DNA from 3 places in the Streptomyces sp. NPDC056883 genome. Region 3 is predicted to be linked to each of the others. Evidence: riboswitches for the same ligand, from Rfam matches in the RefSeq annotation. Region 3 holds a riboswitch; each other region holds the start of a gene.
The links. A riboswitch is a leader RNA that binds a small molecule or an ion and turns the genes downstream of it on or off. The one in region 3 is predicted to bind cyclic di-AMP.

Region 1: linked by a shared signal. The riboswitch ahead of ACFRU2_RS37760 (transglycosylase family protein) and the one ahead of ACFRU2_RS18075 (peptidoglycan DD-metalloendopeptidase family protein) in region 3 are both predicted to bind cyclic di-AMP.
Region 2: linked by a shared signal. The riboswitch ahead of ACFRU2_RS19445 (M23 family metallopeptidase) and the one ahead of ACFRU2_RS18075 (peptidoglycan DD-metalloendopeptidase family protein) in region 3 are both predicted to bind cyclic di-AMP.

What each region holds. Positions count from the first base shown of each region.
Region 1 covers NZ_JBHUBS010000025.1:22,398-32,574, reverse strand. The annotation lists gene ACFRU2_RS37790 (YfhO family protein) at 1-849, opposite strand, end outside; gene ACFRU2_RS37785 (SurA N-terminal domain-containing protein) at 1,026-1,646, shown strand; gene ACFRU2_RS37780 (nucleoside triphosphate pyrophosphohydrolase) at 1,677-2,666, shown strand; gene ACFRU2_RS37775 (globin domain-containing protein) at 2,713-3,897, opposite strand; gene ACFRU2_RS37770 (cytochrome P450) at 4,097-5,386, shown strand; gene ACFRU2_RS37765 (transglycosylase family protein) at 5,530-6,660, shown strand; cyclic di-AMP (ydaO/yuaA leader) riboswitch at 6,937-7,108, shown strand; gene ACFRU2_RS37760 (transglycosylase family protein) at 7,111-7,818, shown strand; gene eno (phosphopyruvate hydratase) at 8,151-9,437, shown strand; gene ACFRU2_RS37750 (septum formation initiator family protein) at 9,537-10,025, shown strand; gene ACFRU2_RS37745 (DUF501 domain-containing protein) at 10,066-10,177, shown strand, end outside.
Region 2 covers NZ_JBHUBS010000007.1:127,968-138,144, reverse strand. The annotation lists gene ACFRU2_RS19450 (GntR family transcriptional regulator) at 1-518, opposite strand, end outside; gene ACFRU2_RS19445 (M23 family metallopeptidase) at 725-1,531, opposite strand; cyclic di-AMP (ydaO/yuaA leader) riboswitch at 1,544-1,703, opposite strand; gene ACFRU2_RS19440 (M16 family metallopeptidase) at 1,931-3,298, opposite strand; gene ACFRU2_RS19435 (M16 family metallopeptidase) at 3,331-4,683, opposite strand; gene ACFRU2_RS19430 (DNA topoisomerase (ATP-hydrolyzing) subunit A) at 4,954-7,410, shown strand; gene ACFRU2_RS19425 (restriction endonuclease) at 7,518-9,605, shown strand; gene ACFRU2_RS19420 (CobW family GTP-binding protein) at 9,624-10,177, opposite strand, start outside.
Region 3 covers NZ_JBHUBS010000006.1:259,233-269,409, reverse strand. The annotation lists gene hpnE (hydroxysqualene dehydroxylase HpnE) at 1-391, shown strand, start outside; gene ACFRU2_RS18105 (polyprenyl synthetase family protein) at 451-1,545, shown strand; gene shc (squalene--hopene cyclase) at 1,671-3,665, shown strand; gene ACFRU2_RS18095 (1-hydroxy-2-methyl-2-butenyl 4-diphosphate reductase) at 3,665-4,348, shown strand; gene hpnH (adenosyl-hopene transferase HpnH) at 4,354-5,388, shown strand; gene ACFRU2_RS18085 (aspartate aminotransferase family protein) at 5,385-6,767, shown strand; gene ACFRU2_RS18080 (tyrosine-protein phosphatase) at 6,807-7,628, opposite strand; cyclic di-AMP (ydaO/yuaA leader) riboswitch at 7,952-8,146, shown strand; gene ACFRU2_RS18075 (peptidoglycan DD-metalloendopeptidase family protein) at 8,151-9,143, shown strand; gene ACFRU2_RS18070 (winged helix DNA-binding domain-containing protein) at 9,210-10,177, shown strand, end outside.

The DNA.
Region 1 (10,177 bases), on a different contig from region 3:
CAGCCGGGCCAGCAGATCCTCGGTCGCCACCGGCACGAAGGGCTTGAACCACCCCGGGTAGGCCTGCTTCGAGCTGAGGAAGAGGGGCAGCAGCACCGGCATCGACAGGGCGACGCCCAGGACGGTGGTCAGGGCCGCCCGCGCGAGGACCCGTAGCCGATCCTTCGAACCCTCCCGGGTGAGGAGCAGCCGGACCAGCAGCACCAGGACCGCGCCCAGCGTCGCCATGTAGGCGGTGTAGAAGTTCGCCGTCCAGCAGAGCGCCACCACCACGACGGCCGCCGCCGGCCGGCGCGAGCGCAGCGCCCACTCACCCGTCAGACACAGGAGCGGGAAGGCGATCATCCCGTCCAGCCACATCGGGTTGTACGAGGCCTCGATCACCGACCAGCCGCACAGCGCGTACGAGGCCCCGAGCAGCCCCGCCGCCCACACCGGCCCGCGCCGCTGGGTGCGCAGCAGCCAGGCCATCGCCGCCGCCGCGGCCGCCGTCTTGAGCACGGTGACCACGTACACCGCGAGGTCGATGTCCTGCCGCGGGAACAGCCCGACCAGGACCGCGAACGGGCTGGTCAGGTAGGTCCCGAAGTCGGGCAGGAAGCTGGTGCCGTAGCCGGACTGCCAGTTCAGCAGCAGCCCGCCCCCGGCGCGTCCGTGCAGCAGGTCCCACAGGTGCGCGTGGTAGGGCACGAACTGATTGCCGAGGTCGTTGATGCTGCGGTGGCGGGGCCCGTACGGGAAGACGCGCGCCACGGCGTCTCCGGCACCCACGGCCACCACCGTGACCAGGGCGGCGAGCGCCGAGCCGAGCAGACCGGGGCGGCGCGGGGAGCGGTGCGGTGTCGACATGGTGGGCCGACCCTGGCACCCCCGGTGGGCCGAAGGGTGGCCATCGGTGGACGCGAACCCCAACACCCCCGGAATCGTTGGTCGAACCAGTGGCTCTGATCACCTCGACTGCATAACATCGATCACCGCACGGCCCTTGTGCACCGAAGCACAATCTCCCGGCCCTGGAGGCTCCTTTGCACCGTCGCACAGCGCTCTCCGTTTCCGCCGCCCTGCTCCTGGCGGCCCCTCTGCTGTCCGCGTGCTCGGGCGAAGCCCGCCCCGGCACCGCGGCCGTGATCGGCGGCGAACGGATCACCACCTCCGCGCTCCAGGCCCAGGTGAACGACGTCCGCACCGCGCAGAACCGCTCCGAACACGCGGCCGAGCTCATCGCGGCCGTCCCCCAGCTCGACCGGGTCAAGCTCAGCACGATGCTGCAGAGCCGGATCCTCGACCGGATGGCGAAGGACGCCGGGATCACCGTCACCCCCAAGGAGCTCCAGGACGCCCGCAAGGCCTACGACGAGGGCAACCGCGGGGCCGCCGCCTTCGAGGAGGCGATCCTGCAGAAGGCCGCCGTCGCCCCCGACCAGATCGAGCGCTGGGTGCGCGACCAGGTGCTCTTCGAGAAGCTGAACGCCAAGTTCGGCGAGGGCAAGCTCGCCGAACCCGCCGCGAAGGCCGCGGCCGGGCTCGGCATCGAGGTCAACCCGCGGTACGGCGTCTGGGACCCCCAGCGGGTCACCCTCGGCGAGCACTCCACCCCGTGGATCACCCAGGTCACCCGCCCCGAGCAGCCCCCCACCGGCGCCTAGGCCGCCTCCCGGGGGAGGTAGGTTCGGAGGGTGACTGACGACGTGTCCTCCGAGCCCACCGGCCGCATCGTGCTGCTGACCACGAGCCACCGGGTGGCCCCCGGCGTGCTGTCCTGGCCTGCCTGGCAGACCCTGCAGACCGCCGACCGGGTGCTGTGCGCCGACCCGGCACACGTCCAGCTCCCCTACCTGCGCGAGGCGGGCGTCGAGGTCACCCTGGAGGCCCCCGACGCCCAGGCGCTGATCGAGGAGTGCGCCGGCGGGCACACGGTCGTCGTCCTGCTCAGCGGTGAGGGAGACCGGCGGCTCACCGACGGCCTGGCCCGGTTCGCCGGCTCCGGCCGGGTCGCCGTACCGGACCTGGAGCTGCTCCCGGGCTCGTACGACCTGCCCGGCGCACGCCTGCTCGACCTCGTCCAGGTCATGGACCGGGTCCGGCGCGAATGCCCCTGGACCTCGGAGCAGACCCACGAGGGGCTGGCGAAGTACGCCATCGAAGAGGCCTACGAGCTGGTCGAGGCCATCGAGGCCGGGGACCGCGAGGAACTGCGCGAGGAACTCGGGGACGTCCTGCTCCAGGTGGTCTTCCACGCGCGCATCGCGGAGGAGGGCGGTCCCGGTGAAGAGGACGAGCCGTTCTCCATCGACGACGTGGCCGGGGCCCTCGTCGAGAAGCTGATCCACCGGCACCCGCACGTCTTCGGCGACGCCACGGCCAAAACCCCGGAGGACGTGCACGCACACTGGCAGCGCACCAAGCAGGTGGAGAAGCAGCGGGAGTCGGTGACCGACGGGATCCCGCTCGGCCAGCCCGGTCTCGCGCTCGCGTCCAAGCTGGCGGGCCGCGCCCGCGCGGGGGCGGTGCCCGTGGAACTGCCCCGCGGAGAGGGCGTCGGGTACGAACTGCTGGAGCTGGCGGCGCGCGCCGAGGCGGCGGGGACCGACCCCGAGACCGCGCTGCGCGCTGCGGCCCGGACCTACCGGGACGCGATCCGTGCGGCCGAGGGCGTCGGCGAGTAGCCCTCAGCTGCGGGATGTCCCGCGACTGCGTCAGACAGCGCTGTTCTCAGTACTCTCTGGGCGCGCGGCCGGACGGGTTGTGCCAGTGCGGGTCGGGGCGGTTCAGGAACCACTCGCCGAAGCCCATCGGGCGGCTTCCGTCGTCCTGGCTCTTGCCACTGGCAGGTACGGAGTCGTAGAAAATCCGGTCGGCGCGCGCGCCGAGCTCCTCCAGGAGGTACGAGGTCTCCCGGATGAACTGCGGCGGACCGCTCAGGTAGACGTCCTGGTCGGGCCAGAGCCCGCGGTTGCTGAGCGCGGTCGCCAGCCGGCCGGTGGCCTGGTTGCGGTGCTGGCCGGGGGCGGGGGTGATGTAGGTGACGCTCAGCCAGCCCAGGGAGCCCGCGTACGCGTCGATGAGCGGGCGGTCGTAGAGGTGCGCGGCGTCCCGTGCGACCACGAAGAGCCGCACGTCCTGATCGGGAGGGTGTTCCGCCAGGTCCTCCAGCATGGCGCGGACCGGTGCCCAGCCGGTGCCGGCGGCTATGAAGCTGACCGGGCGGTCCTCGCGGCGGAAGGTCATCTGTCCGCCGGCCGCGCCGAGCCGCAGCACGTCTCCGGGCTGCGTCTCACGGATCAGCGCGGTGCTGAGGCGGCCGCCCTCGATCCGGCTGATGTGCAGGTCGAGCGTCCCGTCGGCGCGGGGGGCGTTCCCCAGGGAGTACGTGCGCCAGGTGGTCGGCACCCGGTCGCTGCTCACGCTCGTGTACTGGCCGGGGAGATGGGGGAAGTGCGCGTGCGGGCGGAGGGTGAGGACGCCGATGTCCTCCCCGTACAGCAGGTGGCGTACGACTTCCGCGTCCCACCAGGGCGGATCGTCGCTGGCGGCGGCGCCGGCCATCATGGCGTCAGCGATCACCTGATATGCCTCTGACCAGGCCTTTTCGGCCTGGGGGTGCCAGGCGGACCCGGAGGCCTCGGCGAGCGCGGCGATGAGGCTGGTGCCCACGGCCGCGTAGTGCTCGGGCCCCGCCAGGAACTTGCGGTGGTCGCGGCCGAGGTCGCGCAGATAGGGGACGAGCGTCTCGTTCTCCAGGTGGGCGATCACATGGGTGAGCGCGGCGAAGAGCCGGTCTCGCTGTCGCTCCATGTCTTCGAAGGAGGCCGGGAAGAGATCACGGACTCCGGGGTTGTGCCAGAAGAGGTGGGAGTAGAAGAACTTGACCGCGTGCTCGGCCCGTCTCTCCACCACCGCGAAGCTGCTTTTCAAGATCCTCACATCCACAAAACCGAAAGTAGGAACGCCGGGGAAGGTGAGGTCAAGCCAGAGCCGATCTACGGACAGCCGCGACAACCGACCCATATGGGGTGACGGGTGGGGGGCGGGATACGGTCTCCGGGTGCACGAGCAGACCCCCGCAGTCCCCGAAGAGCCCGCCGCCGACCAGTCCGTGGACGGGTCCACGGGCGGATCCGCAGACGCCGCAGACGGCTCCGCCCCACCGCCGACCCTGTTCGACTGGGAGTTCGCGACCGACCCGTACCCGGCGTACGCCTGGCTGCGCGAGCACGCGCCCGTGCACCGCACCACGCTCCCCAGCGGGGTCGAGGCCTGGCTCGTCACCCGGTACTCCGACGCCCGCCAGGCCCTCGCCGACCAGCGGCTCAGCAAGAACCCGGCCCACCACGAGGGCTCCGCGCACGCCAAGGGCCGGACCGGGATCCCCGGGGAGCGCAAGGCGGAGCTGATGACCCACCTCCTCAACATCGACCCGCCGGACCACACCCGGCTGCGCCGGCTGGTGTCGAAGGCGTTCACCCCGCGCAGGGTCGCCGAGTTCACTCCGAGGGTGCAGGAACTGACCGACCACCTCATCGACCAGTTCTGTGAGAAGGGGGAGGCCGACCTCATCCACGAGTTCGCCTTCCCGCTCCCCATCTACGCCATCTGCGAGATGCTCGGTGTACCGCGAGAGGACCAGGACGACTTCCGCGACTGGGCGGGCATGATGATCCGGCACGGCGGCGGGCCGCGCGGCGGGGTGGCCCGGTCGGTGAAGCAGATGCGCACCTATCTCGGGGAGCTCATCCACCGCAAGCGCGACGACCTCGGCGACGACCTGATCTCCGATCTGATCCGGGCCAGCGACCACGGTGACCACCTGACGGAGGCCGAGGCCACCGCGATGGCCTTCATCCTCTTGTTCGCGGGGTTCGAAACCACGGTCAACCTCATCGGCAACGGGATCCACTCCCTCTTCATGAACCCGGAGCAGCGCGAACGCCTCCAGCTCTCCCTCGCCGCCGGCGAGAGCGGGCTGCTGGCCACCGGCGTGGAGGAGCTGCTGCGCTACGACGGCCCCGTGGAGCTGGCCACCTGGCGGTTCGCCACCGAACCCTTCGCCCTCGGCGGCCAGGACATCGCGGCCGGGGATCCGGTGCTGGTGGTCCTGGCGGCTGCCGACCGGGACCCCGAACGGTTCGACGAGCCGGACACCCTGGACCTCTCCCGGACCGACAACCAGCACCTCGGATACGGGCACGGCATCCACTACTGCCTGGGCGCCCCGCTCGCCCGGCTCGAAGGGCAGACCGCGCTCGCGACCCTGCTGACGCGGCTTCCCGATCTGGAGCTGGCCGTGGACCCCGGGGAGCTGCGCTGGCGTGGTGGGCTCATCATGCGGGGGCTGCGGACGCTGCCGGTCCGCTTCTCGGCCGAATCCATCGCCCAAAACACCTGAAACCGGCCTGACCTGAAGTCAGTTGGCTGCCCAAACTTGTGACAGGCGTTCGAAGGCCGCTAGGTTCTGCCGTTACCCCGCCGTTATGCGAAAGGTGCAGCCTCATGCGTTCCGGGAACGGCCGCCACAGACGCCCCCGACAAGTGCCCGCACTTGTCGTCACCGCCGGAGTCACCGGCACCGCACTCGCCCTGCCGCTGCTCGCGGCCACCGGCGCGAGCGCCGCGGAGACCTCCACATGGGACAAGGTCGCCGAGTGCGAGAGCGGTGGCACGTGGAGTGCCAACTTCGGCGGCGGCACCTACGGCGGGCTGCAGTTCAGCCAGGAGCAGTGGAAGAACGCGGGCGGGCTCGACTTCGCCGAGCGCGCCGACCTCGCCAGCCGCTCCCAGCAGATCGCCGTGGCCGAACGGGTCCTGGCTTCCCAGGGCCCCCAGGCATGGCCGCTGTGCGGCGTGCCGGCCGGTCTGACGCAGGACGCGCCCGCCGCCGTGGTCGACCCGGGTCTGCCCAGCGGTTCCGGATCCGCCGCCCCCGCCCCGTCCCGCCCGGACGACTCCGTGCCCCACACCGGCTCGGGCAAGCCGTCCACGGACTTCGGTGCGCCGACGCCGAACAGCCCGTCTCCGGCGGCCCCGTCGGAGACGCCGCTGCCCGACTATCCGATCGGCGTGCCCGGCGAACTGCCCGTCATGCCCGCGCCGGACCTCCAGACGCCGCCTCCCGGCCTCCCGGGCGACCCGACGGCCCCCACGAACCCCCTGGACCCCACTGCCCCGGTGGGCCCCATCACCCCGGTGGACCCCACGACTCCGGCACCGCCGTCCGTGGACCCGACCGTGCCGGTGGACCCGACGGCTCCCGTGACCCCGTCGGGTCCGGGGGACGCCACGAACCCGATAAACCCGGGCAATCCAGTGAGCCCCGGCAATTCGGCGAACCCGGTCATTCCGGCCAACCCGGTTGATCCCGCGGCCCCGACGGCTCCGGCCGCACCCGGCGATTCCGCTTCCCCGAGCGCTCCGGCGACCCCCGGTGCGACCGAGGGCAGCGGCAAGCACCGCGGCCAGGCCGCGGTCGAGACGCCCGCCACACCTGATGCCGCGTCGGACCCGACGTACACCGTGAAGGAAGGCGACAGCCTCATCGCGATCGCGGACGCCAACGGAGTGAAGGGCGGCTGGAAGGGTCTCTACGAGGCCAACGAGCAGGTCATCGGCGGAGATGCAGACCTGATCAAGCCCGGTCAGAACCTGGATCTAACGCATCAATAGGGGCACTTAAGGCGTCCGGAACCAGCTGATTGTCCGTTTTCTGTAAGTGAGACATGTGTCTCTTCAGGTCAACTGGCGTGTCCGGCCCGGACGGTTCCGCAAACCCCGCCCTCACCTGCGCAAACGTCCTTCCGGAGAGCGCAAGTAGGCACCGTTTCCCCCCGATGTCCCTCGTTGAACATCGGGGGGAGACCTGTCTACCTTCTGAATCGCTCGCCACCGCGGGCTCCTTCGACCGCATCGCCGAATCCTGCCGGCGGACGAAGGGAACACTCGTCGCGTAAAGCGCCGAAGGCAGGAGCGGGGGAACCAAGGTAGGCGCCGGAACCGGCCGTTGAGAGACGGTCACGGAACCGGCTAGGGGTTAAGCCAAGCGCTAGGTCGCTCGGCCGGGCACTCACTCGCCCGAACCCGACAGCTCACCTCGTAGGCGTCGGTGAGGAGAACTCCATGCTGCTTTCGGGCAAGGGCAAGCACCGTCGCGGCTCCAAGGCCGTCCGCATCGTCACGCTCGCCGGTGTCGCCGGTGTCGCCGTGGCCGCGCCGCTGATGGCCGCGGGCACCGCTTCCGCCGCGACCGCCGGTGAATGGGACCGCGTCGCCGCGTGCGAGTCCGGTGGCAACTGGTCCATCAACACGGGCAACGGCTACTACGGCGGCCTGCAGTTCTCGTCCTCCACGTGGGCCGCGTACGGCGGCAAGGCGTACGCCGCGCAGGCCAACCAGGCCTCCAAGTCGCAGCAGATAGCCATCGCCGAGAAGGTCCTCAAGGGCCAGGGCAAGGGCGCCTGGCCGTCCTGTGGCGTGGGCCTGTCGAACTCCTCCTACAACGGTGGCTCGGCGGAGACCCCCTCCAAGCCGAAGACCCAGCCGAAGCCGGCGCCGAAGCAGGAGAAGAAGGCCGAGCCGAAGAAGGAGTCCAAGCGCGTCGAGGCTCCGACCACCCGCTCCGAGCGTCCGGCCGCCGCTGCCGCGCCGAAGATCGAGGCCCCCAAGACGGGCAACGGCTCCTACGAGGTCAAGTCCGGCGACACGCTGGGTGCGATCGCCGACGCGAACAAGGTGTCCGGCGGCTGGGAGAAGCTCTTCGAGCTGAACAAGGACATCGTCTCGGACGCCGACCTGATCTACCCGGGTCAGAAGCTGAACCTCGGCTGAATCCCGGTCGAAAGCTCTGAGAACGGCCGCGGCCGTTTTCGCGACGCGCAGTAGTTCCGGCGCGTAGTTCCACCACGCAAATCCACCGCCCGGCGCGCAACCCCCTTCGCGCCGGGCGGTGCTGTGTGCGGGTGCTTCCGGCCTGACGGACCCTCCGAATCACTGATGATCAAGGGCCCTATGTCCTGTAAGAGGGGCATTCAGGCCCTTTTTCGTCCCAGGACCCGGGCGGTCGGCTGGCCGAGTGCCCGGAGGCGGTTAGGCTCTAAGCGGCAAGGCCATCCCACGGCCTGACATGCCACCGCACACCCAGCGTCACATCCCAGAAGGAGATGCTCGTGCCGTCCATCGACGTCGTCGTAGCCCGGGAAATCCTGGACTCCCGAGGCAACCCCACGGTCGAGGTCGAGGTGGGCCTCGACGATGGCAGCACCGGCCGTGCTGCAGTCCCGTCCGGCGCCTCCACCGGAGCGTTCGAAGCCGTAGAGCTCCGCGACGGTGACCCCAACCGCTACATGGGCAAGGGCGTCGAGAAGGCGGTCCTCGCCGTCATCGAGCAGCTCGGCCCGGAGCTCGTCGGCTACGACGCCACCGAGCAGCGCCTGATCGACCAGGCGATGATCGACCTGGACGCCACCGAGAACAAGGGTTCCCTCGGCGCCAACGCCATCCTCGGTGTCTCCCTCGCCGTCGCGCACGCCGCGTCCGAGGCCTCCGACCTCCCGCTCTTCCGCTACCTCGGCGGTCCGAACGCGCACCTGCTGCCCGTTCCGATGATGAACATCCTGAACGGTGGGTCGCACGCCGACTCCAACGTCGACATCCAGGAGTTCATGATCGCCCCGATCGGCGCGGAGTCCTTCTCCGAGGCCCTTCGCTGGGGTGCCGAGGTCTACCACACCCTCAAGAAGGTCCTGCACACCAAGGGCCTCTCCACCGGTCTGGGCGACGAGGGCGGCTTCGCGCCGAACCTCGAGTCGAACCGCGCCGCGCTCGACCTCATCGTCGAGGCCATCAAGCAGGCCGGCTACGTCCCGGGCACCCAGATCGCGCTCGCGCTCGACGTCGCCGCGTCCGAGTTCTACAAGGACGGCAACTACGAGTTCGAGGGCAAGTCCCGCTCGGCCGCCGAGATGACCGACTACTACGCCGAGCTCGTCGAGGCGTACCCGCTGGTCTCCATCGAGGACCCGCTGTTCGAGGACGACTGGGAGGGCTGGAAGACCCTCACCGACCGTCTGGGCTCCAAGGTCCAGATCGTCGGCGACGACCTCTTCGTCACCAACCCCGAGCGTCTCGCCCGCGGCATCGAAGAGGGCTCGGCGAACGCCCTGCTCGTCAAGGTGAACCAGATCGGTTCGCTGACCGAGACCCTGGACGCCGTCGAGATGGCCCAGCGCAACGGCTTCAAGTGCATGATGTCGCACCGTTCCGGTGAGACCGAGGACGTCACCATCGCCGACCTCGCGGTCGCCGTGAACTGCGGCCAGATCAAGACCGGCGCCCCGGCCCGCTCGGACCGCGTCGCCAAGTACAACCAGCTGCTGCGCATCGAGGAGATCCTCGACGACGCCGCGGTGTACGCGGGCCGCAGCGCGTTCCCGCGCTTCAAGGGCTGATCAGTCCTTTAGGGCGCAAGCCTCCCTACGTCCCCGCACTCGGTCCCGTACCGTGTGCGGGGACGTAGTGCGTCGTGTGCATATAGGGGAGGCGGATCAATGGCCGGGAACCGGGACCGGTTCGCCACGTTCTCGACCGCGACCAGGCTCAAGCAGCTCGGTGAGCGGACCGCGGCGCACGTGTACCGCTCGCAGTCCCGCCGGCAGGTCCGCCGCAGCCGGCTCACCGGCCGGGCCGCCCTGCTCGTCCTCGTCCTCTGTACCCTGGTCGTCGCGCTCGCGTATCCGATGCGCCAGTACGTCTCCCAGCGCTCGGAGATCGCGAAGCAGCAGAAGGACGCCGTCTCCGCACGGGACCGGCTGGAACGGCTGCGCGACGAGAAGGCCCGCTGGCAGGACAACGCGTACGCCGAGCAGCAGGCGCGCAAGCACCTGCACTTCGTCCGGCCGGGGGAGATCAGCTACATCATGACCGACCCCGGAGCCGCCGCGGGAGAGCAGCGCCGCAGCGGACAGGCCGCCACCGACCGGCCCTGGTACTCCAACGTCTGGGACGGCGTCGACAAGGCCGACCGCCCGGGCGACTGAGTCCCACCCATCCACGAGAACGAAAAGACTTCCTCCAGGCATGCAGACGCCCCCGCCCCAGACCGACCGGACCGAGCCGACCGCCGCCGACATCGAGGCGTTCGAACAGCAGCTCGGCCGCCCCCCGCGCGGGCTCCGCGCCATCGCGCACC
Region 2 (10,177 bases), on a different contig from region 3:
TGCTCCACCCAGGACTCCACGGGCCGCACCGGGGCCTCCACCACGTACATCCAGGCCACCTTGTGGCGCATCTGGGTGAGCAGTGCGATGAGCCCGGGACTGCCCGAGGCCTGGGAGAGCGTCTCGTGGAACCAGCCGCCCAGGGACCGCAGGTCCTCTCCCTGCCCCCTCCTGGCCCGCTCCTGGCCCAGCCTGACCAGGCCGCGCAGCACCTTGAGGTGGGCCTCGCTGCGCCGCCGGGCCGCCCGGGCGGCCGCGAGGGGCTCCAGGAGCATCCGCAGCTCCAGGAGGTCGGCGGCCTCCTGTTCGGTCGGCTCGGCCACGCAGGCACCCGCGTGCCGGCGGGTGGTCACGAACCCCTCGGACTCCAGCGTGCGCAGCGCCTCGCGCACCGGGACGCGCGAGACCCCGTACCGGCGGGCCAGCACCTCCTCGGTCAGCCGGGCGCCGGGCCCGAACACCCCGGAGACGATGTCGTCGCGGATCGCTGTGCATACCGTGTGCGCGGGAATACGCAAGACCGGACCTCCGCCTTTTTCGTATGGCTGTGCGCGTTGCGACTCTATTGCAACACACGATAATTTCCGAGGACGGCCGGAAATACGAAACATTCACACATCGCGCAGCGCGAAGTACCCGGCACTGGACACTCGGCACGACGAAGGCCCCGGCTCTCAAAGAGCCGGGGCCTTCGCGGAAGACGTGTGCTGCGGAGCGCAGCGGGTCAGACGGTGACGCCGTGCGAGCGCAGGTACGTGACCGGGTTGATGTCCGTACCGTAGTCGGCGCCGGTGCGGGCCTCGAAGTGCAGGTGCGGGCCGCTGGAGTTGCCCGTGGAGCCCGACAGGCCGATCTTCTGGCCCGGGGTGACCTGCTGGCCGACGGAGACGCTCAGCGAGGACATGTGGCCGTACTGGGTGTACGTGCCGTCGGCGTGCTTGATGACGACGTTGTTGCCGTACGCGCCGCCGTAGCCAGCCTCGACCACGGTGCCGAGGCCCACGGCGTGCACCTCGGTGCCGGAGGCGGCGTGGAAGTCGATGCCGGTGTGGCTGCCGGAGGACCACATGCCGCCACCCGCGTGGTACTGGGTGCTGACGTAGGTGTCGTCGAGCGGGGAAACGAAGGTGTTGAGGCGCTTGCGCTCCTCTTCGCGGGCGGCGCGCTCGGCGGCCTCGCGCTCGGCCTTGGCCTGGGCTTCGGCCTGCGCCTTGGCCTCGGCGGCCCGCTGCTTGGCGTCGGCCTCGGCCTGCGCCTTGGCGGCGGCGGCCTCGGCGGCCCGCTGCTGGGACTGGGCCTGGGCCTCGACGTCACCGGCGAGCTCGTCGGCCACCACGATGGTGTTGAGGGTGCCGGTGTCCTCGATGGAGGGGCTGTGGTCCGCGGCGAACGCGGGACCGGCCAGGGAGCCGACGACACCAGTGGTGGCGAGGGCGGCTATGCCGGCGTAGCCGGCGGTCCTGCGGCTGAGACGACTCGAACCACGGTGCTTGCCGGAACCGGAACCGGCGGCACGACTGCCAAACGCCATGAAGGGGTTGATCCTTTCCTTCCCTCTCGCCTACCGGGTTAGCTGACGGGTTCGGAGCAGGAAGGTCTCCTACGGGCCCCCTCTTGCGAGGCGGTCCGATTCACCCCAGGGACACAAGTGGGTCCCCGGCTCCCCAGGCTCGCGCCTGACGGGGACTCGGCGATCGCTGCCCGGTGCCGCGGACGCGGCGGTTACAACTGACGGACAGCACGGCCGACGCTAGGCGGATCATCAGTCAATCGCCAAACAGACACGCCTTTTTGTTGCGTACGCCACACCACATACAAGCAACCACACCACTAAAGGCCAGATAAAGGACAAAAGGGACCCCGGCGGACAAGCCGCCGGAGCCCCTTGAATGGCGGGCCAGTTGACGGCCCGCCGGAGATCAACTGACGATCAGTTGGTGACCACGGTCACTTCGCCGATCCCGAGGGCCCGCACCGGCTCCTCGATCTGCGAGGCGTCGCCGACCAGGACCGTGACCAGACGGTCCACCGGGAAGGCGTTGACGACCGCCGAAGTGGCCTCCACCGTCCCGGTTTCGGCGAGCCGCGCGTACAACTGCGCCTGGTAGTCGTCCGGCAGCTCCTGCTCGACCTGGTCGGCGAGCGTGCCTGCGACGGAAGCGGCCGTCTCGAACTTCAGCGGGGCCACCCCCACCAAGTTCTGCACGGCCACGTCCCGTTCGGCGTCGGTCAGGCCGCCCTGCGCGAGGGTGCGCAGCACCGTCCAGAGGTCGTCCAGGGCCGGGCCGGTGTTGGGGGTGTCCACCGAGCCGCTGATGGCGAGCATCGAGGCGCCCTTGCCGTCGGCGGTGGAGCGCAGCACCTGGCCGAAGGCGCGCACGCCGTACGTGTACCCCTTCTCCTCGCGCAGCACCTTGTCCAGCCGGGAGGTGAGCGTGCCGCCGAGGCAGTACGTACCGAGCACCTGGGGCGCCCAGACCCGGTCGTGCCGGTCCGCGCCGATGCGGCCGATCAGCAGCTGCGTCTGGACCGCGCCGGGCCGGTCCACGATGACCACGCGGCCCGTGTCGTCGGCGGTGATCGGCGGGACCGGACGCGGGGCGGTGGTGTCACCGGTCCACGCGCCCAGGGTGTCGGCCAGGACGGCGTCCAGGTCGATGCCGGTCAGGTCGCCCACGACCACCGCGGTGGCGGTCGCGGGGCGCACGTGGGCCTCGTAGAAGGCCCGTACGGCCGCGGAGTCGATGCGGGCGACCGTCTCCTCGGTGCCCTGACGCGGGCGCGACATCCGCAGGGTGGCCGGGAAGAGCTCCTTGGAGAGCTGCTTGGCGGCGCGGCGCTGCGGGTTGGCGCTCTCGTGCGGGATCTCGTCGAGCCGGTTGCGCACCAGGCGGTCGACCTCGGCGTCGGCGAAGGCCGGCGTGCGCAGCGCCTCGGCGACCAGCCCCAGCGCCTTGTGCAGGCGGGACGCCGGGACCTCCAAGGAGACCCGCAGGCCCGGGTGGTCGGCGTGCGCGTCGAGGGTGGCGCCGCAGCGCTCCAGCTCGGCGGCGAACTCCTCGGCGGAGCGCTTGTCGGTGCCCTCGGACAGGGCGCGCACCATGATGGTGGCCACGCCGTCGAGGCCCTCGGGCTCCGCGTCGAGCGGGGCGGCGAGGTTGATCTCGACCGCGACCACCTGCTGGCCCGGGCGGTGGCAGCGCAGCAGGGTCAGGCCGTTGGCCAGGACCCCGCGCTCGGGGGCCGGGAAGGCCCACGGCTGCGGCTCGCCGGCCTCGGGGCGCGGGTGGAAGGTCATCGTGACGGCTGCGGTGTCGGCTGCGGTGTCGCTCACTGCTCCGCCCCTTCGTTCTCGTCGTTCTCTGCGTGCTCGTCGTGCTCGTCCGCGGCGATCGGCTCGTAGACGAGCACCGCCCGGTTGTCGGGGCGCAGTCGGGCAGCGGCCACGGCCTGCACTTCCTCGGCGGTGACGTCGAGGACGCGCTGGACGGCGGTCAGAGCGAGCTGCGGGTCGCCGAACAGCACCGCGAAGCGGCACAGTTCGTCGGCGCGGCCGGCCACCGTGCTCAGCCGGTCCAGCCATTCGCGCTCCAGCTGGGCCTGCGCGCGCTCCATCTCCTCGGCCGTCGGGCCCTCGGCGGCGAACCGCGCGAGCTCCTCGTCGACGGCCGCCTCGATGGCGGGCACCTCGACGCCGCTGGAGGTCTTGACGTCCAGCCAGCCCAGCGAGGGTGCGCCGGCGAGGCGCAGCATGCCGAAGCCGGCCGCGACGGCGCTCTGGTCGCGGCGCACCAGGCGGTTGTGGAGCCGGGAGGACTCGCCGCTGCCCAGGACGGTCAGCGCCACGTCGGCGGCGTCGCACTCGCGGGTGCCGTCGTGCGGGAGCCGGTAGGCCGCCATCAGCGCGCGGGCCGGAACCTCCTCGACGACCTCCTCGCGCAGTTGCTCGCCCATGATCTCGGGCAGCGAGCCGTCGCGCGGCGGCTGCTTGCCGTCGTGGCCGGGGATGGTGCCGAAGTACTTCTCGACCCAGGCGAGGGTCTTCTCGGGGTCGATGTCGCCGACGACCGAGAGCACCGCGTTGTTGGGCGCGTAGTACGTACGGAAGAACGCGCGCGCGTCCTCCAGGGACGCGGCGTCCAGATCGGCCATGGAACCGATCGGGGTGTGGTGGTACGGGTGGCCCTCCGGGTAGGCCAGCGCCGTCAGCTTCTCGAAGGCCGTGCCGTACGGGACGTTGTCGTACCGCTGGCGGCGCTCGTTCTTGACGACGTCGCGCTGGTTCTCCATGGACTCGTCGTCCAGGGCGGCCAGCAGCGAGCCCATCCGGTCCGCCTCCAGCCACAGCGCGAGCTCCAGCTGGTGGGTCGGCATCGTCTCGAAGTAGTTGGTCCGCTCGAAGCTGGTGGTCCCGTTGAGGGAGCCGCCGGCGCCCTGGACCAGTTCGAAGTGGCCGTTGCCGGAGACGTTCTTCGAGCCCTGGAACATCAGGTGCTCGAAGAGGTGAGCCAGGCCCGTACGTCCCTTGACTTCGTGGCGCGAGCCGACGTCGTACCAGAGGCAGACCGCGGCGACCGGGGTCAGGTGGTCCTCGGACAGCACCACGCGCAGGCCGTTGGCCAGCCGGTGCTCGGTCGCTGTGAGGCCGCCGGAGCCGGCGTGAGCTGTGGCCGTGTGACCCATGGGCATGTGGTCCCTTCGATCGCGATGCAGAGATTCCTGTCAGACCTGCCACTGTATGCAAGCGTGTCGGCCGGCGGAGAAGTTCCCGGCCCAGTCCTGGGTCGGAGTCGGCGTTGTCGGTGCCTCGGGCCACAATGGTCCGCGTCACCCCTGTCCGAAACCGGTCCGCACCCGTACCGGCACCGCCCCAGCACCGTCCCCGTCCCACCCCCCGCCCCACCCCGTGAGAGCTCAGCTCATCCCGATTCTTGGTTAAGGAGCCGCGCAGCGATGGCCCGCCGCAGCACGAAGACCCCGCCGCCGGAGGATTTCGAGGAGAAGATCCTCGACATCGACGTCGTCGACGAAATGCAGGGCTCCTTCCTCGAGTACGCGTACTCGGTGATCTACTCCCGTGCCCTTCCCGACGCCCGCGACGGCATGAAGCCGGTGCACCGGCGCATCGTCTACCAGATGAACGAGATGGGCCTGCGCCCCGACCGCGGCTACGTGAAGTGCGCCCGCGTCGTCGGCGAGGTCATGGGCAAGCTGCACCCGCACGGCGACGCGTCGATCTACGACGCCCTCGTGCGCATGGCGCAGCCCTTCTCCATGCGGCTCCCGCTGGTCGACGGCCACGGCAACTTCGGCTCGCTCGGCAACGACGACCCGCCGGCCGCGATGCGGTACACCGAGTCGAAGATGGCCGACGCCGCCTCGTTGATGACGGACGGGATCGACGAGAACACCGTCGACTTCGCCGCGAACTACGACGGCCAGGAGCGCGAACCGGTCGTCCTTCCCGCCGCGTACCCGAACCTGCTGGTCAACGGCGCGTCCGGGATCGCGGTGGGCATGGCCACCAACATGGCCCCGCACAACCTCGGCGAGGTCATCGCGGCCGCCCGCCACCTGATCCGCTACCCCGAGGCGGACCTGGACGCGCTGATGCGCTTCGTCCCGGGTCCCGACCTGCCCACGGGCGGCCGGATCGTCGGCCTCGCGGGCATCAAGGACGCCTACGAGAACGGCCGCGGCACCTTCAAGATCCGCGCCACGGTGGCCCTGGAGGACGTGACCCCGCGCCGCAAGGGGCTGGTCGTCACCGAACTGCCCTTCACGGTCGGTCCCGAGAAGGTCATCGCGAAGATCAAGGACCTGGTCGGCTCGAAGAAGCTCCAGGGCATCGCGGACGTCAAGGACCTCACGGACCGCTCGCACGGCCTGCGCCTGGTCATCGAGATCAAGAACGGCTTCCACCCCGAGGCCGTGCTGGAGCAGCTGTACAAGCTGACGCCGATGGAGGAGACCTTCGGCATCAACAACGTCGCGCTGGTCGACGGGCAGCCGCTGACGCTGGGCCTCAAGGAGCTGCTGGAGGTCTACCTCGACCACCGCTTCGAGGTCGTCCGCCGGCGCAGCGAGTTCCGCCGCGGCAAGCGGCGCGACCGGCTGCACCTCGTCGAGGGCCTGCTCGTGGCGCTGCTCGACATCGACGAGGTCATCCGGATCATCCGGGACAGCGACAACTCCGCGCAGGCCAAGGAGCGCCTGATGGAGCGCTTCTCGCTGAGCGAGATCCAGACCCAGTACATCCTGGACACCCCGCTGCGCCGGCTCACCCGCTTCGACCGGATCGAGCTGGAGTCCGAGCGCGACCGGCTGGCCGGCGAGATCGACGAGCTGACCGGGATCCTGGACTCCGACAGCGAGCTGCGCAAGCTGGTCTCGGCGGAACTGGCCGCGGTGTCGAAGAAGTTCGGCACGGAGCGCCGTACGGTGCTGCTGGAATCGGCGGGGACGCCGGTCGCGGCGGTCCCGCTGGAGGTCGAGGACACCCCGTGCCGGGTGCTGCTGTCCTCCACCGGCCTGCTCGCCCGCACGGCCAACGCGGACCCGCTTCCCGAGGAGGAGGGCGGCGCCCGCGCCAAGCACGACCTGATCGTCTCGCAGGTCGCGGCGACCGCGCGGGCCGACATCGGCGTGGTCACCTCGTACGGCCGGCTCCTGCGGCTGTCGGTCATCGACCTGCCGCAGCTGCCCGACACCCACGCCGCGCCGAACCTGGCGGGCGGGGCCCCGGTCTCGGAGTTCCTCTCCGGGCTGGAGGCGGACGAGCAGGTCATCTGCCTGACCTCGCTCGACGAGTCGGGGCAGGGCCTGGCGCTCGGCACCGAGCAGGGCGTGGTCAAGCGGGTCGTGCCGGACTATCCGGCCAACAAGGACGAGCTGGAGGTCATCACCCTCAAGGACGGTGACCGGATCATCGGGGCGGTCGAGCTGCGCACGGGCGAGGAGGACCTCGTCTTCATCACCGACGACGCCCAGCTGCTGCGCTACCCGGCGGGCCAGGTCCGTCCGCAGGGCCGCCCGGCGGGCGGTATGGCGGGCATCAAGCTCGCGGACGGCGCCAAGGTGATCCACTTCTCGGCGGTGGACCCGGCGCGCGAGGCCGTGGTGTTCACGGTGGCGGGCTCGCACGGGACGCTGGACGACTCGATGCAGTCCGGAAAGCTGACCCCGTTCGACCAGTACCCGCGCAAGGGCCGGGCCACCGGCGGAGTGCGCTGCCAGCGCTTCCTGAAGGGCGAGGACGTCCTGCTGCTGGCCTGGGCGGGCGGTTCCCCGGTCCGCGCGGCGGCGGCGAACGGCACTCCGGCCGCACTGCCCGCGGCCGACCCGCGCCGCGACGGCTCGGGCACGGCCCTGCCGGCGGTGGTCGCGGCGCTGGCGGGTACGGCGCTGTAGGAAGTTCCAGCCCATTCGGGTGGTACGTCCGAGGGACGTACCACCCGAATGGCGACTAGTGTTTTCCCTCTTGGCACTGTCGGGTGGGGCGGGGAGACACAGAACTGATGAGTCGTCGGTCGGGCGGATTGATCAGTGACTGGGCCGAGGCCCAGCGCCGGACGCAGCAGACGCAGCTGATCCAGCAGCGCGAGGCGGAACGCCGGCAGCGGGCGTACGAACGGGACGTGGCCCGGGGGCAGCGCGAACAGCAGGCCGCCTATAAACAGCACCGCGACGCCCAGGCCCGGCGGGCGACCGAGCAGCTCGACGCCCGGGTCGCGGCCCTGCAAGGGCTGTTGGCCGCGGGCTGCCGTGCCCCGGCGTTCCGGCTGGCCTCCCTGGTCAGGCCCGAGCGGCTCGACCCCTTCGATCCGGGGAACCTGGCGCACCCCGTGCCGCTGCCGCAGCTGCACCACTTCCAGCAGCAGAGCAGCGGCTGGACGCTGGGCTCGAACCGGCGGGCGCAGGCGGAGCGGGAGGCGCACGCCCGGTACACGCAGGCCTGGCAGGCGGCGCAGGCCGCGGAGGCGCAGCGGCAGCAGCAGCTGGCGGCGTACCGGCAGCAGTACGACCGCTGGGCAGCGGAGCAGCTCGCCGGGATCCGCGGGCACAACGGCGGGCTCACCGAGCTGGCCGGCGCGCTGCGCGCGGGCGACGCGGAGGCCGCGGTGGAGTACTTCTCGGCGGCCCTGTACGCCTCGGCCGGCTGGCCGGAGAACCTGCCCCGACAGGTGTCGGCGGCCTACGACCCGGCGCGCCGCCAGCTGGTACTGGACTGGGAACTGCCCGGCTACGAGGTGGTGCCGGAGGCCAAGTCGGTGCGGTACGTGCCGAGTACGGACCAGGACAAGGAGACGGCCCGCCCGGCCACGCAGCGGCGGGCGGTCTACCGGGACCTGCTGGCGCAGTGCGTGCTGCTGGTGGTCCGCGATCTGTACGCGGCCGACGAGTTCGACGCCCTGGACTCCGTCGTCGTCAACGGCTTCGTGGACGCTCACGATCCGGTGACGGGGCGGGAGGCGCAGCTCGTGCTCGCCTCGGTGTCGGCGCCCCGGTCGGCCTTCACCGGGCTGCGGCTGGAGCTGGTGAGCGCGGTGGACTGTCTGGTGGAGGGGCTGGGCGGGCAGTTGTCCGCACGGCCGGACCAGCCTGCCGCCGTGCGCCCGGAGCGTCGGCCCGGTGAGGTGGGCGGCGTCGTCCGTCACGGAGGTCACGCCGGCCGCGACGAGGACGAGCCGGACCTCTTCGCGATGGACCCGATCGCCTTCGAGAACCTGGTCGCCGAGCTGTTCCGGGCGATGGGCATGGAGGCGGTAACCACACAGCGCTCTGGCGACGGCGGGGTGGACATCGAGGCGAACGACCCGTCCCCGATCACGGGCGGGCGGATCGTGGTGCAGGTCAAGCGCTACCGCAACACCGTGTCGCCGACGGCCGTCCGGGATCTTTACGGCACGGTGCAGGACAAGGGGGCGAACAAGGGGGTGCTGGTCACCACCGCGACCTTCGGACCCACGTCGTACACCTTCGCCGACGGCAAGCCGCTGGAGCTGGTTCACGGCGCCGCCCTCGTGGAGCTGCTGCACCGGCACGGACTGCGCGGCCGCCTCGGCCCGGGCGCGGCGCCCTCGGTCCCGGCCCAGCGGACGGCCGAGCCCGAACCCGCCGCGGACCACAACGTGCTCGGCATGTCCTGGGCGGGGTCGGTCGCGCTGGACGTGTGCGCGCTGGTCTGCGAAGGCAACCGGGTGCTGAGCGAGGACCACTTCGTGTTCTTCAACAACCCGAACACCCCGGACGGTTCGGTACGGACCCATGCGCACGCGGCACCGGACAAGGCGGCGCTGCTGGTCGCCTTCGACGCGTTGCCGCAGCGGTCCGACCGGCTGGTCCTCGTCGCCGCGATCGACCCCGAGGCCGATCCGCACGCCGATCTGGCCGGCTTCACCGACGCCCGGATCCGGCTGCTGGGGGCGGGTGGCGAGGAACTGGGCCGGTTGGAGGTCTCCGACGGCCGCGCCGGCGAAACCGCCCTGGTCCTCGGCTCCTTCCGGCGCCGCCCGGGCGGCGACTGGGACTTCGTCCTCGGCGGCAAGGGCTACCCGGGCGGCCTGGAGCCCCTCCTCGGCGACTTCGGCATCGAGGTCGCCTGACCCTGCGCGGGGCGGCCCCTAGTAGTCCTCGGGATCGGGATGATCATCCGGATCCGGATCCGGATCGGATTCCGGATCGGGATCCGGAGCCTGCTCCGCCGGGCGGTGTACGTAGCGCAGGACGCCCCACATGCTCTCCGGGGCCGCGTGCCACGGCTCCGGTTCGCGGCAGTCCTCCAGCTCGCGGAGCAGCGCGGGGCCGTCGGTGCCCGAGCCGATCAGGACGAGCTGCGTCAGGCGCGGCTCGCCCCGGCCCCAGGGGTGCGGGGCGAAGCGGAGGAAGCGGCCGACCGCGTGGACCTCGTAGCGCTCCTCGTGGCCGGGGACGCCGAAGTAGACGGAGCCCTTGATCCGGTAGAGGCCGGCCGGGCGGCGGTCGAGGAACTCGATGAACCGGCGCGGGCCGAGTGCCTGCTCGGACACGAACTCCGTGCTCTCGTAGGCCGCGTGGACGTGGTCCGCGTGTTCATCGCCGTCGTGGTCGCGGTCATGGTCGTGTGCCTGGGCCAGCAGGTCCTCGAAGGACAGCTGGCCGCGCGTTTCGGTCCACGGGCGGCGGTCGAAGAGCAGCT
Region 3 (10,177 bases):
CACCGACTCCTCCGGACTCCCCGACGGCGGCCAGTACCTGGCCCTGTCCCAGTCCGTCGCCCACGAGGACATCGACGAGCCCGTCTCGGTCCTGCGCGCGAAGTACCTGCCCGAGCTGGAACGGCTGCTGCCCGCCGCGCGCGGAGCCAAGGTGCGCGACTTCTTCGTCACCAGGGAGCGCACCGCGACCTTCGCACCCACCCCCGGTGTCGGACGGCTGCGTCCCGGCACGCGGACCGACACGCCGGGGCTTTACCTCGCCGGTGCGTGGACCGCGACGGGTTGGCCCGCGACCATGGAGAGCGCCGTCCGCAGCGGACTGACCGCGGCCCACGCCGCGCTCGTCCCGCTGGGCCGCCACCGCGAACACCCCTTGCAGGAGGCGGTATGACCACCACCGGCACCGCAGCACCACGCACCGCAGTACGTACAGGAACCAGAGGAGAGCCAGTGAACCCGGGGAATCCGGCCGTCGAGAACACGGACGCCAGTGCGGGCCCGGCCGGCGGGGAGAAGGCGGACACGCTCGCGCTCCTCGAACGAGGCCGTACGCTCTCGACGCCCGTGCTCCGCGCCGCCGTGGACCGGCTCGCCGCGCCCATGGACACCGTCGCCGCCTACCACTTCGGCTGGATCGACGCCTACGGCAACCCGGCGGACGGCGACGGCGGCAAAGCCGTCCGCCCCGCCCTCGCCCTGCTCTCGGCGGAGGCCGCCGGCGCCGCCGCCGAGGTCGGCATCCCCGGCGCCGTCGCGGTCGAACTCGTCCACAACTTCTCGCTGCTGCACGACGACCTGATGGACGGCGACGAGCAGCGCCGCCACCGCGACACGGTGTGGAAGGTCCACGGACCCGCCCTCGCGATCCTGGTCGGCGACGCCCTGTTCGCCCTGGCCAACGAGGTGCTGCTGGAGCTCGGCACGGTCGAGGCCGGCCGCGCGGCACGCCGCCTGACCACCGCGAGCCGCAAGCTCATCGACGGCCAGGCCCAGGACATCTCCTACGAGCACCGCGAGAGCGTCACCGTCGAAGAGTGCCTGGAGATGGAGGGCAACAAGACCGGTGCCCTGCTCGCCTGCGCGGTCTCCATCGGCGCCGTGCTCGGCGGCGCGGACGACCGTACGGCCGACAAGCTGGAGGAGTACGGCTACCACCTCGGCCTGGCCTTCCAGGCCGTCGACGACCTCCTCGGCATCTGGGGCGACCCGGAGTCCACCGGCAAGCAGACCTGGAGCGACCTGCGCCAGCGCAAGAAGTCGCTGCCCGTCGTCGCCGCCCTCGCCGCCGGCGGACCGGCCAGCGAGGAACTCACCGAGCTGCTCGCCGCCGACGCCAAGAGCAACGACTTCGAGAACTTCTCGGAGGAGGAGTTCGCGGCCCGCGCCGCGCTCATCGAGGCCGCCGGCGGCCGCCGGTGGACCGCCGACGAGGCGCGCCGCCAGTACGAGATCGCCATCAAGGCCCTCGACGACGTGGACATGGACCAGCGCGTGCGCGAGCAGCTCGTGGCGCTCGCCGACTTCGTCGTCGTGCGCAAGAGGTGATCGCCACCCGTACGCGCATATGAATCGCCAGTCGCCGGCCGGTACTGCCTGACCTCGGTACCGGCCGACGGCGCCCCCCAGTACAGCGGAGGACAGCAGAGGACACTGCACGCAAAGGGGAAGCCATGACTGCGACGACCGACGGCGGCGCCCATGCCTGCGGCGCCGACCCGGACGACACCGGGACCGTCCGCGAGACCATCGAGCGGGCCGTCCGCGATCTGCTCGAGCGGCAGGACGAGGCCGGCTGGTGGAAGGGCGACCTGGAGACCAACGTCACCATGGACGCCGAGGACCTGCTGCTGCGCCAGTTCCTCGGCATCAGGGACGAAGCCACCACCCGGGCCGCGGCCCTGTTCATCCGCGGCGAGCAACAGGACGACGGGACCTGGGCCACGTTCCACGGCGGCCCCTCCGACCTGTCCGCCACCATCGAGGCCTACGTGGCCCTGCGCCTCGCCGGAGACGACCCGGGCGCCCCGCACATGGCCCGCGCCTCGGCGTGGATCCGGGCCCACGGCGGAGTCGCGGGAGCCCGCGTCTTCACCCGCATCTGGCTGGCGCTGTTCGGCTGGTGGAGCTGGGACCACCTGCCCGAACTCCCGCCCGAACTGCTCTTCCTGCCGCCCTGGGTGCCGCTGAACATCTATGACTTCGGCTGCTGGGCCCGGCAGACGATCGTGCCCCTCACCGTGGTCTCCGCCCTGCGGCCGGTCCGCCCGGCCCCCTTCGCCCTGGACGAGCTGCACACCGACGCGCGGACCCCGTACCCGGACAGGAAGCTGGCGTCGATGGCCAGTTGGGACGGCGCGTTCCAGCGGATGGACAAGGCCCTGCACGTCTACCGCCGGTTCGCCCCGCGCCGGCTGCGCGCGGCGGCCATGGCGAGCGCCGGCCGCTGGATCGTGGAACGGCAGGAGAACGACGGCTGCTGGGGCGGCATCCAGCCGCCCGCCGTGTACTCCGTCATCGCCCTGCACCTGCTCGGATACGACCTCGGGCATCCGGTGATGCGGGCCGGACTGGAGTCCCTCGACCGGTTCACGGTGTGGCGGGCGGACGGCGCCCGCATGATCGAAGCCTGCCAGTCCCCGGTGTGGGACACCTGCCTGGCGGCCATCGCGCTGGCCGACGCGGGCCTGCGCCCCGACCACCCCGCCCTGGTCAAGGCCGCCGACTGGATGCTCGGCGAGGAGGTCGTCCGCAGCGGGGACTGGGCCGTGCGCCGGCCCGGACTGGCCCCGGGCGGCTGGGCGTTCGAGTTCCACAACGACAACTACCCCGACATCGACGACACCGCCGAGGTCGTCCTCGCCCTGCGCCGCGTCAAGCACCCCGACCCGGCACGGGTGGAAGGTGCCATCGCCCGGGGCGTGTCCTGGAACCTCGGCATGCAGTCGAAGAACGGCGCCTGGGGCGCCTTCGACGCCGACAACACCAGCCCCTACCCCAACAAGCTGCCCTTCTGCGACTTCGGCGAGGTCATCGACCCGCCCTCGGCCGACGTCACCGCCCACGTCGTCGAAATGCTCGCCGTCGAGGGCCGGGCGGGCGATGCGCGCACCCGGCGCGGCATCGCCTGGCTCCTCGCCGAACAGGACCCGAACGGCGGCTGGTTCGGCCGTTGGGGCACCAACTACGTCTACGGCACCGGGTCGGTGGTACCGGCGCTGACCGCCGCGGGCTTCGCCCCCTCGCACCCCGCGATCCGGCGGGCCGTGGACTGGCTGGAATCCGTACAGAACGAGGACGGGGGATGGGGCGAGGACCAGCGCTCCTACCAGGACCCGTCCTGGGCGGGGAAGGGTGCCTCGACCCCCTCGCAGACGGCGTGGGCGCTGATGGCCCTGCTGTCGGCGGGGGAGCGCGACGCGCCGTCCGTGCAGCGGGGGATCGGCCACCTCGTCTCCACCCAGCGCCCCGACGGCACCTGGGACGAGCCGTACTTCACCGGTACCGGATTCCCCTGGGACTTCTCCATCAACTACCACCTGTACCGCCAGGTCTTCCCGCTCACCGCCCTCGGCCGCTATCTCTACGGAGAACCGTTCGGCCCCGGCGGGCGGTACGTGGATCCGGCCGCCCTCCCGCACACCGCCCCGCTGCCCGGGGAGGCCTGATGACCGGCGGCCCCGCCGCGGCCGCCCCGCCGCCGCTGCTGATCGCCTGCGCCCTGCGCATCGAGCGGACCGCCCTGCGCAGCACCTCGTACCGCAGCGGCCGCGAGCGGGGCGCGCCCGAGCGGTACGAGGTCCTGCGCACCGGCATGGGCCCGCGCGCGGCCGAACGCGCCGTCGGCCGGAAGCTGGCCGAGCCGGAGCTGCACGGCGCCGCCGTGCTCGCCACCGGATTCTGCGCCGGGCTGCTGCCCGGCATGAGCCCCGGCGATCTGATCGTCGCCGAGGAGACCCGGGACCCGCGCGGCACGGTCGCCTGCGCGGGTACCGCCCTGCTCGCCGAGGCGCTGGCCCGGGCCGTTCCCGGCCGGACCGTACACCTCGGTGCACTGACCGGATCCGACCACGTCGTCCGGGGCCAGGAGCGCGCCCAGCTGCGCGCCGGCGGCGCCATCGGGGTCGACATGGAATCGGCCGCCACCCTCTGGGCCGCGACCCGGGACGGCAGCGCCCCGGGGGGCGCGGACCGTCCGGTTGCGGCCGTCCGGGTGATCGTGGACGCTCCGGAGCATGAGCTCGTCCGCATCGGCACCGTTCGCGGGGGAATATCGGCCTTTCGCGTACTGCGTGCCGTACTGCCCGCGTTTTATGAATGGCACCGTTCTTTGCTGCTCCCCAGGAGGTGAGCCAGATGGCCATGCCACTGCGACAGACCATCAGGGTCGGGACGTACCTGCTCGAACAGAAGCTCCGCAAGCGTGAGAAGTTCCCGCTGATCGTCGAGCTGGAACCGCTCTACGCCTGCAACCTGGCCTGCGAGGGGTGCGGGAAGATCCAGCACCCGGCCGGGGTGCTCAAGCAGCGCATGCCCGTGGCCCAGGCGGTGGGCGCCGTGCTGGAATCGGGCGCGCCCATGGTGTCCATCGCGGGCGGCGAGCCCTTGATGCACCCGCAGATCGACGAGATCGTGCGCCAGTTGGTGGCCAAGCGGAAGTACGTATTCCTCTGCACCAACGCCATGCTGCTCCGCAAGAAGATCGAGAAGTTCACGCCCTCCCCGTACTTCGCCTTCGCGGTCCACATCGACGGACTGCGCGAGCGCCACGACGAGTCGGTGGCGAAGGAAGGGGTCTTCGACGAGGCGGTCGCGGCCATCAAGGAGGCGAAGCGCCGCGGATTCCGGGTGACGACCAACTCCACGTTCTTCAACACCGACACCCCGCAGACCATCATCGAGGTCCTCAACTACCTCAATGACGATCTCCGGGTGGACGAGATGATGATCTCGCCGGCCTACGCCTACGAAAAGGCCCCCGACCAGGAGCACTTCCTCGGCGTCGAACAGACCCGCGAGCTCTTCAAGAAGGCTTTCGCCGGAGGCAACCGGCGGCGCTGGCGGCTCAACCACTCCCCGCTCTTCCTGGACTTCCTGGAAGGCAAAGCCGATTTCCCCTGCACCGCCTGGGCCATTCCGAATTACTCGCTCTTCGGATGGCAGCGCCCCTGCTATCTGATGAGCGACGGGTACGTGCCCACGTACCGGGAACTGATCGAGGAGACCGACTGGAGCAAGTACGGCCGCGGGAAGGACCCGCGCTGCGCGAACTGCATGGCGCACTGCGGGTACGAGCCCACGGCCGTCCTGGCCACCATGGGTTCGCTCAAGGAGTCGCTGCGGGCGGTCCGCGAGACCGTGGGGGGCGGGAACCGGGACGCGTCGGCATGACCGGCTTCGATCTCGGCGCCCTGCTGGCCGAGCGGGGTGGCGAGCGGTACGAACTGCACGCCCGCCACCTCAACCACCAGCTGCCGCGGATGCTGCACACCATCGGCTTCGACAAGGTCTACGTGCGGGCCGAGGGAGCCCACTTCTGGGATGCCGAGGGCAACGACTACCTGGACATGCTGGCCGGCTTCGGGGTGATGGGCCTGGGCCGCCACCACCCGGTGGTCAGGCAGGCCCTGCACGACGTGCTGGACGCCCAGCTCGCCGACCTCACCCGCTTCGACTGCCAGCCGCTGCCCGGACTGCTCGCCGAGAAGCTGCTCTCCCACAGTCCGCACCTGGACCGGGTCTTCTTCGGCAACAGCGGCACGGAGGCGGTGGAGACCGCCCTGAAGTTCGCCCGGTACGCCACCGGGCGGCCCAGGATCCTCTACTGCGACCACGCCTTCCACGGGCTCACGACGGGCTCGCTCTCGGTCAACGGCGAGGCCGGCTTCCGCGACGGCTTCGCGCCGCTGCTGCCGGACACCGGGATCGCGCTCGGGGACCTGGCCGCGCTGGAGCGGGAGCTGAAGAAGGGGGACGTGGCGGCCCTCGTCGTGGAGCCGATCCAGGGCAAGGGGGTGCTCGCCGCCCCGCCCGGATTCCTGCTCGCCGCGCAGGAGGCGCTGCACCGGCGGGGGGCGCTGCTGATCGCGGACGAGGTGCAGACCGGCCTCGGACGGACCGGCGACTTCTACGCCTACCAGCACGAGGCCGGGGTCGAGCCGGACCTGGTCTGCGTGGCCAAGGCCCTCTCCGGCGGCTACGTGCCCGTCGGCGCGACCCTGGGCAAGGACTGGATCTTCAAGAAGGTCTACTCCTCCATGGACCGGGTGCTCGTCCACTCCGCCAGCTTCGGCTCCAACGCGCAGGCGATGGCGGCCGGGCTCGCCGTCCTGTCCGTCATGGAGGACGAGCAGGTGGTGGCCCGCGCCCGCGCGATGGGCGACCTGCTGCGCGGCCGGCTCGCCGCGCTCGTGGACACGTACGAACTGCTCCACGAGGTACGGGGACGCGGGCTGATGATCGGCATCGAGTTCGGCCGGCCGTCCTCGCTGGGCCTGCGGAGCCGCTGGAGCATGCTGCAGGCGGCGCGCAAGGGGCTGTTCGCGCAGATGGTCGTGGTGCCGCTGCTGCAGAAGCACCGGATCCTCACGCAGGTCTCCGGCGACCACCTGGAAGTGATCAAGCTGATCCCGCCGCTGATCGTGGACGAGGCGGACGTCGACCGGTTCGTCGGCGCCTTCCGCGCGGTCATGGACGAGGCCCACGGCGGCGGCGCGCTGATGTGGGACTTCGGCCGGACGCTGGTGAGGCAGGCCGTCGCCAACCGCTGAACCGGCGGCCCGGCGGGCGGCGGCCCACCTCGTGGGGCGTCAGTCCAGCAGCCGGTCGCGGAGCCTGCCGAGGGTCTCGGGCGCGAGCCCGAGGCCCTCGGCGAGGTAACGCTCCACGCCGCCCCACTCCTCGTCGATGGCGTCGAAGGCCGTGGTCAGATACGGGGCGCGGGCGTCGAAGAGCGGGGCGAGCAGCTCCATCACCTCGGGGGCGCGGGCCTCGGGCGCATCGCTGCCCCGGCGGACCCGGTAACGGTTGTGCGGGGCGTTCGACTCCAGGTAGTCCGCGACGATCGCCTCCCGCTCGACGCCCAGCGCGAGCAGGGTGACGGCGATCGACAGGCCGGCCCGGTCCTTCCCGGCGGCGCAGTGCATGAGGGCCGGGACGCTGTCCTCGGCGAGCGCGTGCACCACCCGGCTGTGCTCGGCGGTACGGGTCCGGATCATCGTCCGGTACGAACGGGACATCCGCGCGGCGGCCTTACCCTCGCCCAGGAGCTCGCGGAGCTGCGCCAGTTCCCCGCCCCGGACCATCTTCCAGAACTCGCTGCCGTCGGCCGGATCCGACAGCGGGATGTTGACGTTGCGGACCCCCGGCAGCTCCACGTCCGGACCCTCCAGCGCGTGATCGGCGCCGTTGCGGAAGTCGAAGACGGTGTGCAGTCCGAGCGACCCGAGGAACTCTGCGTCGCTTTCGGTGGCATGCGCCAGATGTCCGCTTCGAAACAGTCGTCCCGACTTGACCTGTCGACCGTCCGTGGTCGGCAACCCGCCCACGTCGCGGAAGTTGCGCACTCCGGTCAGCGCCGGCTCCTGCGGCGCCGGATCGGTGTGGGGGCTCTGGGGTATCGGCTGGGTCACCGGGCTCCTCCGTGTCGTCGTCTCGTCGTCGTTGACGGTGTCCGAATTACGCTACTTGCGGGCAACTTGCCATAGCGAGAGGCGAGATCGGACGCGCCCCCGTGAGCCAGATCATACGGTGACGGTGAGTGCCTGATCACGAATGGCGAATTGCCTTGCGGGGGCGGTTGTTGAAGGTGCGGAATGGACGGAGGGTGACCGGAATTCCGGCGGCCCGTCATCTTCAAGATTCTGTTGGTGAATTCATGACTTGTTCCGTGCGGTCGTACTCGATTACGTTCGCGATCGATCCGGACGGACCGCCTAATCCTGCCGCCGACCGGAAACCGCACCCGACTATTCACGCGCGTGGCAGGAGCGGGGGAACCAGGTAAGCCGCTGTTCCGGATCTCCGGTCGAGATCTTTACAACGGGACAGCTCGGGGTGAAGCCGTACATGTGCTGTTCACCGGCACGAGGCGGCCGGACATCTCCAGTCCGAACCCGACAGCTCACCTCGCAGGCGTCGGAGAGGAATTCGACATGTCCGGAACGGGTAAGCACCGCCGTCCCAAGTCCCGCTCGATATCCCGCGGGTTCGCCGCCGCGGGCACCGGTGGCGCGGCCCTCGCGCTTCCGCTGCTCGGCGCCACCGGCGCCCACGCCGCGGGTGTCCCGGCCGCGGCGCCCGCCGCCGCTCCGGTCCAGGCCCCGCAGGTGGTGGCCGCGCAGGTGCCGGCAGCGCTCCAGGCCGCGCCGGCCGCCGCGCAGGCCGCCCCGACCGTCTACACCGTGGTGCCGGGCGACTACCTCTCCAAGATCGCCGAGCGTCAGCACCTCACCGGTGGCTGGGAGCAGCTCTACGCGGACAACCTCGAGGCCGTCGGCACGGACCCCTCGCTGATCCACCCGGGCCTCAGGCTCACGCTCGGCGCGAAGGGCTCGGCTCCGGCCGCGGCGGCCGAAACGCCGAAGCCGGCCAAGAAGTCCGCTTCCTCCGCTTCCTCCGCTCCTTCCACCATTTCCAGCGATTCATCGGATTCCTCCGATGAGGCCGCCGCGCCCGCGGCGCCCGCCCCCAAGGCGCCCGCCAAGCGGCAGACCGGCTCCACCTCGACCGGCTCCACCGCGACCGGCTTCGTCGCCCCGGTCGGCGGCGGCTTCTCCACCGCGTACAAGACCGCCGGCTCCATGTGGTCCAGCGGCTACCACACCGGGGTCGACTTCATCGCGAGCAGCGGCACCACCGTCAAGGCGGTCGGCGCCGGCACCGTGGTCTCCGCCGGGTGGAGCGGGTCGTACGGCAACGAGGTCGTCATCCGGCACGCCGACGGCAAGTACAGCCAGTACGCGCACCTCTCCCAGCTGTCCGTCTCGTCCGGCCAGAGCGTCACCGGCGGCCAGAGCATCGGCCTCTCCGGCTCCACGGGCAACTCGACCGGCCCGCACCTGCACTTCGAGATCCGCACCGGGCCCTCGTACGGCTCGGACATCGACCCGCTGGCCTACCTCCGGTCGAAGGGCGTCAGCATCTGAATCCGGGGCGTTGTCGGAGGTGCCGGTTAGGCTGCCCGTTCCGACAGGGGACGGGACGGTCGTGGCATGAAGGTCAGCGCAAGGGAGCTCAACCGCTCCACCCTCGCACGGCAGTTGCTGCTGCGGCGCGAGGCGATGGGCGTCGGTGACGCGGTCCGCCGGGTGGTCGCCCTGCAGGCGCAGCACGCCGCCTCGCCCTACCTCGCGCTGTGGAACCGACTCGCCGGTTTCGACCCGGCCGACCTCGACGCCGCCTTCACGGGGCGCGAGGTCGTCAAGTCGACGCTGATGCGGCTGACCCTGCACGCCGTGCACGCGGAGGACTACCCGCCCTTCCGGGAGGCCGTCCAGCCGTCCGTACGGGCCGCCCGGCTCGGGACCCGTTTCACGGACTCGGGGCTCACGCCCGAGGACGCCGACGCGCTCGTCCCGCAGCTGCTGGACTTCGCCGACCGGCCCCGTACGACGGCCGAGTGCGAGGCCTGGCTCGGACAGCGGCTGGGGGCGGCGCCGCAGCCCGGAGCGTGGTGGGGGCTGCGCCAGTACGCGCCGCTGCTGCACGCACCCACCGCCGCGCCGTGGTCGTTCGGGGAACGTCCGTCGTACGTCGCGCCCCCGAGCCGGCCGCGCACGGTACCGGCGGACCCGGAGGCGTCCGAGGAGTCCTTGCGGGCGCTGGTCCTGCGCTATCTGGAGGGGTTCGGGCCGGCGTCGGTGGCGGACGTGGCGCAGTTCTCCCTGGTCCAGCGGGCCAGGATCCGCCAGGCGCTGCGCGCTCTGGAGCTCTCCGGAAGGCTCGACCGGCTGACGGGTCCGGACGGCGAGGAGCTGTTCGACGTCCCGGGCGCACCGCGCCCGGAGGAGGACACGCCCGCGCCGCCCCGGCTGATGGCCATGTGGGACAGCGTGCTGCTGGCCTACGCCGACCGGAGCCGCGTCGTCCCGCCGGAGTACCGCAAGCTCGTCGCACGGATGAACGGCGACACCCTGGCGACCCTGCTGGTCGACGGCCGCGTCGCCGGGGTGTGGCGCCC